2 regions of the Blastococcus sp. SYSU DS0753 genome follow, and region 1 is predicted to be linked to the other one. Evidence: predicted binding sites of a transcription regulator. Region 1 holds the regulator's gene; the other holds the start of a gene.
What was found. The regulator LexA, encoded in region 1, represses DNA repair genes until DNA is damaged. The targets are predictions, from matches to a motif close to TCGAACANNTGTTCGA.
Positions count from the first base shown of each region.

Region 2: ACI799_RS14190 (DUF222 domain-containing protein) is a predicted target of LexA. The motif match lies at 3,034-3,049, and genes of this name have one in related genera.

Region 1 is NZ_JBJHAT010000002.1:259,556-264,586, reverse strand. It holds gene hflX (GTPase HflX) at 1-755, shown strand, start outside; gene ACI799_RS03215 (phosphatase PAP2 family protein) at 814-1,536, shown strand; gene ACI799_RS03210 (hypothetical protein) at 1,508-2,539, shown strand; gene lexA (transcriptional repressor LexA) at 2,543-3,310, opposite strand; gene ACI799_RS03200 (LysM peptidoglycan-binding domain-containing protein) at 3,732-4,028, shown strand; gene ACI799_RS03195 (hypothetical protein) at 4,154-4,906, shown strand.
Region 2 is NZ_JBJHAT010000018.1:53,073-58,103, reverse strand. It holds gene ACI799_RS14200 (Gfo/Idh/MocA family protein) at 1-817, opposite strand, end outside; gene upp (uracil phosphoribosyltransferase) at 820-1,443, opposite strand; gene ACI799_RS14190 (DUF222 domain-containing protein) at 1,512-3,023, opposite strand; gene deoC (deoxyribose-phosphate aldolase) at 3,361-4,356, shown strand; gene ACI799_RS14180 (aldehyde dehydrogenase family protein) at 4,362-5,031, shown strand, end outside.

The sequences.
Region 1 (5,031 bases):
CCCGGGTGAGCAAGCTGCGGCGGGAGATCGCCGGCATGGCGACCGCCCGCGCCACCCAGCGGGCGAGCCGGGGACGCAACGCCGTGCCGAGCGTGGCGATCGCCGGGTACACCAACGCGGGCAAGTCCAGCCTGCTCAACCAGCTCACCGGCGCCGGCGTGCTGGTGGAGAACGCGCTGTTCGCCACCCTCGACCCGACGGTGCGCCGGGCGCAGTCGCCGGACGGCCGGGAGTACACGCTCACCGACACCGTCGGCTTCGTGCGCCACCTGCCGCACCAGCTGGTGGACGCGTTCCGCTCCACGCTGGAGGAGGTCGCCGCGGCGGACCTGCTGCTGCACGTGGTCGACGGCTCCGACCCCGATCCGCTCGGCCAGATCGACGCCGTCCACGTCGTGCTGAGCGAGATCGACGCGGCGGCCGTGCCGGAGGTCATCGTCGTCAACAAGGTCGACGCGATGAGCGAGGAGGACATCCTCACCCTCCGCCAGGCCCTGCCGGGCGCGGTCTGGGTCTCGGCCCGCACCGGCGTCGGCATCGACGCCCTCCGCAAGCTGGTGGCCGAGCGGCTGCCGCACCCCGACGTCGAGGTCGACGTGCTCGTGCCCTACGAGCGCGGTGATCTCGTGGCCCGGGTGCACCGGGACGGCGAGGTGCTCGGCGAGCGGCACGAGGACGGCGGCACACGGCTCACCGCGCGGGTGGACGGCGCCCTCGCCGCGGTGCTCGAGGAGTTCGCGGTCCCGGTGGGCTGAGCTGGGGCGGTCGATCGGCTCGGATCACGATCCGGTCACGGGCCGGTACGGTGGCGGCGTGACCAGGGGCGCGGTGCGAGTGGCCGAGTCACCGCGCGCCGCCCCCGTGGTCCCGCCCGGCCGGCCGCCGTGGTGGCTGGTCGCCGTGGCGCTGCTGGTCGGCGTCCTCATCACCGCCGACCTGCTCCGCCACGGGCCGTCGGAGCGGATGGACCTCCGGGTGTCGGAGATCGTCAGCGACTGGGGCCTGCGGGACACGCCGGGCTACCCGGCGGTGTGGGTGGTCACGCAGCTCGGCGGGCGCGTGACCATCCTCGTCGTCCTCGCCGGCCTGGTCGGCTACCTGCTGTGGCGGCGCGGCACCTGGATGCCGGCCCTCCGCGTGCTGCTGGCGCTCGGGGTGCTGACCGCCGGGGTGTACGCGATCAAGCACGGGATCGGGCGGACGGCGCCGGCGTTCCCGGGCTCCTACTTCTTCCACGCCGACGGCGCCTCGTTCCCCTCCGGTCACGTCGCCAACGCAGTGCTCATGTGGGGGGTGGCCCGCTGGCAGGCGGTCGAGTACGGGCTCCCGCCGGCGGTACAGCGGACCTTCTGGTGGCTGAGCGTCGTCGGGCCGGTCGCCACTGGCGCGGCGATGGTGTCGCTGGACTTCCACTGGGTCACCGACGCGGTCGTGGGCGCCGCTGTCGGGATCGTCCTCCTGGGCGTGGTTCATGCACTGGACGCGATGGTTCTGTCACGCTTGGTACGTGCCCGAGCAGGCCAAGCGAGTTCCTAGCCGCGCCCGGCGGCGTCGGCTCGTCGTCGCGAGCGCCCTGACCGGCGCCCTGGCCGTGCTCGTCCCCGCGTCCGCGTCGGCGGAGGAGCCGGCGCCGGAGGTCCGGTGCGCCATCACGGACCCCCGACTCGCCGAGCTGTCCGGCCTGGTGGTGGTAGGAGAGCAGATGCTCGCCCTCAACGACGGCGGTGACCGGGTCGAAGTCCTCGGGCTCGATGCCGCCTGTGCGGTGGTCGACGTGCAGGCCGGGGCCGCGGACCCCTTCGACCCCGAAGACCTCGGCGTCGGCTCGGACGGGAGCGTCTGGATCGCCGACACCGGTGACAACGGCACGAGCCGTGCCACCGTCGCGCTGCATGTCCTCCGGCCCGACGGCGCGGCAGCGCTGCATCGGCTGACCTACCCCGACGGCGCGCACGACGCCGAGGCGCTGCTCCTGGCCCCGGACGGAACGCCGTACCTCGTGACCAAGGAAGTGCTCGGCTCCAGCGGGGTCTACCGGCCCGCCGCCGCGCTCGTCGACGGCGGCACTGTGCCAATGGAGCGGGTGGGCACGGTCAACGTCACCCTCACCGGAACCCCGGGTGGCCCCGTGGGTCGTGCGGGGCAGTTGCTGATCACCGGAGGTGCCGTTGCCGGCGACGGGAGCGCACTGGCGCTGCGCACCTACACGGACGCCTACGTGTGGCCGCTGTCCGGTTCGGACGTGCCCGGTGCGCTGGCCGGCGAACCGGTGCGGGTGGCGCTCCCCGAGTCGCCGCAGGGCGAGGCCGTCAGCTTCTCCGCCGACAACCGGGCGCTCGTGGTCGCGAGCGAGGGCCTGCCCAGCGCCGTCACCGTGGTTCCCCTGCCCGCCGCGAGCCCGACTCCCGCGGAGGACCCGCTGCCGTCCTTCGCGGAACTCACCCGCTCGGACCGCTCGCCGATCGCCTCGGCGCTGATCGCCGCCGTCGTCGCCACTCTCGTGATCTGGGTGGGCGGGAAACTGCGCCGCCGGACCTGACCCTCAGACCCGGCGCAGGACCGACACCACCCGCCCGAGGATCGTCGCCTCGTCTCCGGGAATCGGTTCGTAGGCCGGGTTGTGCGGCAGTAGCCACACGTGACCGTCCCGGCGCTTGTAGGTCTTCACCGTCGCCTCGCCGTCGATCATCGCCGCCACGATCTCCCCGTTCTCGGCGGTCGGCTGCTGGCGGACGACGACCCAGTCGCCGTCGCAGATGGCGGCCTCGACCATCGAGTCGCCGGCCACCTTGAGCATGAAGACGGTTCCCTCGCCGACCAGCTCGCGCGGCAGCGGGAAGACGTCCTCCACCGCCTGCTCGGCGAGCACCGGGCCACCGGCGGCGATCCGGCCCACGAGCGGGACATAGGCGGGCGCGGCGGCCTGCGCGCCGTCGCCGACCACGGGGGGTTCGACCGGTGCGGCGGTGGCCCGGCCGGCATCCCCGGGCAGTCGCACGTCCAGGGCGCGCGGCCGGTTGGGGTCGCGCCGCAGCCAGCCCTTCTTCTGCAGCACCGAGAGCTGGTGCGCGACCGAGGACGCCGAGGACAGCCCGACGGCCTCGCCGATCTCACGCACCGACGGGGGGTAGCCGCGCCGGTCGATGGAGTCGCGGATCACCTCGAGCACCCGCCGCTGCCGCTGGGTGAGCCCGTCCCCATCGGCCGCGCGGTCGGGAAAGGCCCGTACCGACGCCGAACCGTCCGCCGTCCCCGGGGCCACGCCCGCGGTGCCGCCCCGGTTGCCGGACGTCCTGCTCGAGTCCGCCACGTCTCCTCCTCGCCGGCTGCCCGCGCAGCTCTCGACCCTCGTCGTCGGAGGAACGGTAGCGCCGATCGGCGGCCACTTCAAACAGGTGTTCGAAACTTTCCCGTGTCGCTCCCCAAGTGTCGGTCCCATCCGGTAGACATCGGACAGGCGTTCGAATCGAACACACGTTCGGGTCCGGCGGGTGCCGGCCAGGAGGGCTGAACACATGACGAGCAGCACGGCACTGCGGGTCCGCGGCCAGGTGCCGGTCGACCCGGGGGAGCGGCGCGCCGGTCCGCCACCCGCCCGGCATCTCCGGGTGCTCCCGCCACCTCGCTCCTACGCGGAGATGTCCGAACTCCAGCCCGCGCCGGCTCGCGGCAGGACGAGCGGCCCGCGGGCGACGGTGGGGCGGTCGCCCGGCCGGGGGTGTCGGGGGCGGGTGGAGCAGCCGCCGCTCCGGTTGACGTCGCGCGGCCGTCGCGTGCTCGTGGTCCTCACCCTCCTCCTCGCCGCGGGCGTGATCGTCCTCGGCAGCGCCGTCCTCGGGGATGCGGGTGGCGGATTGGAGCTCATGGGGACGACCAATGTGATCGTCGAGCCGGGTGACACGCTCTGGTCCATCGCCGGCACGGTCGCCGACGGGCGCGATGTCCGCGACGTCGTCGTCGACATCCAGCGGCTGAACGGGCTCGGCTCCGCGGCCATCTCGCCTGGTCAGGTCCTCGTCCTGCCCTGACGGCCCCGCAGGGCTCGGTGCCTGCGCGCCAGGGCAAGGTGTTCACAACGCGGCTCGGCGACTTCGTCAACCCTCAGTACAGGCATGTTCACCGTGCGTGCTGGTCGGCCACCTACGGTACGTCCGTGTCCAGCGTCATGGAGAACCGCGCCGCCGTGTTCACCACTCGTCCCCAGGCCGTCGAGGTCCACCAGGCGGGTGCCTGGTGTGCGGGGGAGCTGTTGGGGTGGCGACACGACGACTCCGGCGCGTGCCAGATGTGGGTGCGGGTCGTCACCGGAGGCGAAGAGCAGGCGCTCTGGATCGACCTGGGGGATGTGCGGCTCCCGGAGTCGCCGGTCGTCGAGGTGTCCCCGGTGACGCAGGCGATGCCCGCCTCCCCGTCCGCGGCACCGCTCCGGGACGGTCCGTCGACCGATGTCGAGGCGACCGCCAGCCTGCCGCTGCTGCGCGACCGCTGTGAGCCGCGGACCGGTGCCCAGCGGCCGGGCGGTCGCCGGCGCGCGCCGGAGAGCGACCCCGTGCAGGCCGCGCCGGCGTCCTCGGTGCCGGTGCCTCCTCCGGGTCGGCACCGCGCTCCGGCCACCGAGTCCGGCCCGGTCGTGGGCCGGCACCGCGCCGCCGACACCGACCTCTTCCCGGCCGTCGTCGAGAGCGCGCCGGACGCGCAGTCCCCGACCCGTGAGGACCGACCGCGGGGCGGTGGCTGGTCGGTGCCCGCGGCCCGCTCCGCGAGCACGGTCGAGACCCGCTCCACGGCGAGCGGCTGGACCCCGCCGGCCGACGTCGACCAGGATCTCCTGACCCGCCCGATGCGGTTGAGTGACCAGATCCCGCACTCGCGGCGGCCCCGGGTGGGCGGCGCGGTCAGCGTCTGATCGTCGTTCGGCGGCCCTCGCCGCGTCGACCCCGTGGGGGTGCTCGGCGCCGCCGTCGCGTGCCCGCCGGGTCGCCCGTGGCCGGGTGCGGACCGCCCAGTTCGCCGATCGGTGTGCGGCCGGCG
Region 2 (5,031 bases), on a different contig from region 1:
GGCCGAACCCCACGTCGCAGGGGTGGGTGCCGCCGGCGATCGCGGCGGAGGTCAGCTCGTCGACGGCGACGGAGAACGCCTCCACCGGGGCCTCGACGTCGGGCAGGAGGACGAGCCGGCCGGCGTCCCCGTGCACGAAGAACTCGATGCCGGTCGACATGGACGCCACCGTGTGCGAGAGCGTCACGGTCGACGCCGTCCCCGACTCGTGCGTGAGCACCAGGTGGACGGTGTCCCGGAGCCCCGGGCCGGCCTGCACCGCGACGACCGGCCCCAGCGCCGGCACCAGCACCGACAGCGCGTGCGGGCCGATGTCCCACAGCGCCCCGTGCTCCTGCCGCCACGGCGAGGCCGCGAAGGGCGTGCCGGCCAGCGAGGAGAGCCAGGAGCCGGCTCCGCCGGCCAGGCGGGTGCGCGCGGCCTGGGTGAGCCAGGTGGAGGTCGCCGTCTGGAAGCGGAAGGTGAAGAAGACGACGGAGGCGACCCCGGCGGCGCGCACCGCGTCGACCACCCGGTCGGCCGCTGCCACGTCGAGCGCGATCGGCTTCTCCAGCAGCAGGTGCTTGCCCGCCTCCGCCGCGCGCACCGCGAGCGACGCCTGCACGTCCGGCGGCAGCGCGATCGCCACGGCGTCGACCTCGGCCAGCAGCGCCTCGACGTCGCCGTGGCCGGGGACCTCGAACTCCGCGCCGAGCGCCTTCGCCTTGGCGAGGTCGCGGCCCCACACGCCCACCAGCTCGGCCGACGGGTGGCCGGCGAGGGCGGTCGCGTGCACGGCACGCGCCCAGTGACCGGTGCCGAGGATTCCGAAGCGCACGGTCAGACCGCGCCGAACTGGCGGTCGCCGGCGTCACCCAGGCCGGGCACGATGTAGGCCTTGTCGTTGAGCCCCTCGTCGATGCTGGCGGTGAAGACGCGCAGCGGCAGCCCGCTCTCCTCCAGCCGGCGGATGCCGTCCGGAGCGGCGAGCGCGCACAGCACCGTGATCGAGGTCGTGCCGCGCGCGGTGAGCAGCTGGCAGCAGTGCACGAGGGATCCGCCGGTGGCCAGCATCGGGTCGAGGACGAAGACGTCGCGGCCGACGAGCGACTCCGGCAGCGAGGCCATGTAGGCCTCCGGCTGGAAGGTCTCCTCGTTGCGCGCGAGCCCGACGAAGCCCATCTGCGACTCCGGCAGCATCCCGTGCGCGGTGTCGGCCATGCCGAGGCCCGCCCGCAGCACCGGGACGATGAGCGGCGGCGCGGCCAGCCGGTAGCCGGTCGTCGTGGTGACGGGGGTGGTGATCGGCTCCTCGGCCACCGCGAGGTCGCGGGTGGCCTCGTAGACCAGCATCTGCGTGAGCTCGCGCAGGGCGGCGCGGAACATGGCGTTGTCCGTGCGCTCGTCCCGCATCCGGGAGAGGCGGGCACGGGCGAGCGGGTGGTCGACGACGGTGAGCTGCACGCCGGACACCGTATCGGCACCCGGCGCTGCGTTCGCCCGGTCACTGGGGGCGCCTTCCGACCTGGCGCTCAGGCGGCCACCAACGGGTTGCCACGGGCCTCGGCGGCCAAGCGACGCCGCAGGTCCCGGTTCCCCATCAGGACACCCACGGCCCAGGCCATGTCCATGCGCTCGCCCCCCGCGCGCATCGCGTCGGGCAGCGGCGGCTTCCCGTCCGGGAACAACGGGTCCGCCGACGCACCGGGGGCACCGGCCGCCGGTCGCGGGGACGGCCGAGGCTCCGGGCGGCGGGCGGCCAGCTCGTCGACCGGCTGCACGCCGACGAAGGCCGCCTCGGCGGGAACCTCGGGGCTCCCGGCCAGACCCGCCAGACCATGGGTGAAGGCGGCGTCCGCGGCGCCCCACACCCGCCGCCCGTCGGGGGCGAGCGCGACCAACCGGCCGTCGCGCCGGGTCAGCACCAGGTCCAGCTCGTGCACCGATCCGTGGTCGACGTCGCAGAGCAGCACCAGGTTGTCGAGGTCCGTCCCACCACCGAACAGCCAGTGCCGCATGTGGTGGGCGTGCAGCCGTTCGATCCGCGTCTCGGTGCACCCCGGCCGGGCGCAGCCCCCATCCCGGCGCAGCAGCGCACGCCGCTGCGCGCGGGTGGCCAGCCGGCGCTTGCGGCCCACGCCGAGGACCTCCCGCCCGCACTCCAGCATGGTCACGACGGTCGCCTCGCAGAGCATCCGCCGGACCTCGGTCGCGTGCAGCGCCGGGCCGCCATCGAGGTAGGCCTGCCCGGCGGCAGCGTCGTCGGCGAGGACGGCGGCGTCGACGTGCACCACGACCTCGCGCCGGGGTGGGTCACCCGGCCGCCGGTCGGCGTGGTGGGCGGCTCCGGCGAGCCGGGCGACCGCCGTGCAGCGCCGGGCCCCCGTCCGCTCGCGGGCGCACGCGATCTCCTCTCGTTCCAGGTCCTCGTCCCGCTCCAGGCCTCCGGCCACGCCCGCTTCCCGCTCCGCGGCTGCCCGCTTCGCCGCGGCGCGGTCCCGACGGGCTTCGCGTTCGGCCAGCGAGTCGACCGCCGCGAGGAAGTCCGCACCTTCCTCGGGCGCAAGGCGCATCCGTACGACGAGCATGCCGTCGTCGTCCCACCAGTGCTGGAACTGCCGCTTCAGTGCGATGGTCCCCTCGTCGGCGCGGTCCGCCCGCCGCCACGAGCGGACCAGGCGTTCCACCTGCGAGGCCGTGGCCTCGAGCGCCGTCTCCAGCAGCTCCCGCTCGGTGTCGGGCTCCGCGACGCGGGTCAACGCCCGGACCTTGGAGTAGGACAACCGCCCCTCGGCGAAGGCGGCGGAGATCAACGGCAGCGCACCGAGACCCCGGGCGACCCGGACGTGCTCCCGGGCCGTGCCCGGGGCCATGCCGCACTGCCAGGCCAGCCAGTGGGCGCACGACAGGATCCCGACCGCGCGCCAGCCCTCCCGCCGATCGAACTCGGCCACGAGCCGCAGCCACGCGGCGGTGGCGGCGGCCAGCCGCACCGCGCCGGACGCGATCTCGCGTGCCAGTTCCGGCACGGACTTCTCCACCACGACGCCTCCTTCGAACGTGTGATCGAAGCGTAGGAGCGGGGGGTGACATCTCCGGCCCAGCAGGCACGTTCCCGCGCGGGAGCGCCCGACGGACGGGGCGCCACCCCCAGCAAGGGGGACGTTCCCGCGGGAACGCCCGACCGGGGGGTCCGCCACCCGGGTCCGAGGGGGCCGAGCGCGTTCCCGCGGGAACGCCCACCGGCGGGTCGGTCACTCGCGATCCGAAGGCCCCGAGCACGTTCCCGCGGGAACGTCACGAGCTCGGCTGCGGGTCAGGACCGCCCCTGCGGGTGAGCGCGTTCGGGGACCGGTCCCCCGGCAGGGGAGAATGGCCGGCATGACCCACGTGCTCGACCCCGACGCGCTGCCCGGGGCGACCCCCGCGGTGCACGCGCCGTCGCCGCCGTACGACGACGTGACCCGCTCCGACTCGGCCTTCCGCGCCTTCCTGCACGGCCTGCCCGGCGTCGACCAGGTGGGCGCCGAGGCGCGCGTCGCGCAGCTGGGCACCCGGTCGATCAAGACCACCTCGAAGGCGTGGGCGATCGACACCGCCATCTCGATGGTCGACCTGACCACGCTCGAGGGCGCCGACACCCCCGGCAAGGTGCGCAGCCTGGCCGCCAAGGCCAAGCAGCCCGACCCGTCGGACCCGACGACGCCGCAGGTCGCCGCCGTCTGCGTCTACGGCGACCTCGCCGGCGTCGCGCGGGAGGTGCTGGCCGGCACCGGGATCCACGTGGCCGCCGTCGCCACCGCCTTCCCCAGCGGCCGCGCGAGCCGTGCGGTGAAGCTGGCCGACGTCCGGGACGCCGTGTCGAACGGCGCCGACGAGATCGACATGGTCATCGACCGCGGCGCGTTCCTGGCCGGCCGCTACCTCGACGTCTACGAGGAGATCGTCGCGGTGAAGGAGGCCTGCGGGGACGCACACCTCAAGGTCATCCTCGAGACCGGCGAGCTGATGACGCTGGACAACGTCCGGCGCGCGAGCTGGATCGCCATGCTCGCCGGCGGCGACTTCATCAAGACCTCCACCGGCAAGGTGAGCCCTGCCGCCACACTGCCCGTCGCCCTGGTGATGCTGGAAGCGGTCCGCGACTTCCGCCTCGCCACCGGCCGGCAGGTCGGCTTCAAGCCCGCCGGCGGCATCCGGACGACGAAGGACGCGATCAAGCACCTCGTGCTGATCAACGAGACCGTGGGCCCCGACTGGCTGGACCCCGACTGGTTCCGCTTCGGCGCCTCCAGCCTGCTCAACGACCTCCTGCTGCAGCGGCAGAAGCTGCGCACCGGCCACTACTCCGGCCCCGACTACGTCACGGTGGACTGACAGCGATGACCAGCGTTTTCGAGTACGCCCCCGCGCCCGAGTCGCGGTCGATCGTCACCATCGCCCCCTCGTACGGCCTGTTCGTCGACGGCGAGTTCGTCGACGGCTCCGGCGAGCCGCTGAAGACGGTGAACCCGGCCACCGAGGAGGTGCTCGCCGAGGTCGCCACCGGCACCACCGCCGACGTCGACCGCGCGGTGCGCGCCGCCCGGAAGGCGTTCGAGAGGACCTGGGGTCCGATGCGCCCCGCCGACCGCGGCAAGTACCTGTTCCGCATCGCCCGGCTGCTGCAGGAGCGCGCCCGCGAGTTCGCCGTCCTCGAGTCGCTGGACAACGGCAAGCCGATCCGGGAGTCCCGCGACGTCGACGTCCCGCTGGCCGCGGCGCACTTCTTCTACCACGCGGGCTGGGCCGACAAGCTGGACTGGGCGGGCCTCGGGCCGGGACCGAAGCCGCTGGGCGTCGCCGGCCAGGTCATCCCGTGGAACTTCCCGCTGCTGATGCTCGCGTGGAAGGTCGCCCCGGCGCTCGCGACCGGCAACACCGTCGTCCTCAAGCCCGCCGAGACCACCCCGCTCACCGCGCTGCTGTTCGCCGAGGTCTGCCGCCAGGCCGACCTGCCGCCGGGCGTGGTGAACATCGTGACCGGCGCCGGCGACACCGGCCGCGCGGTCG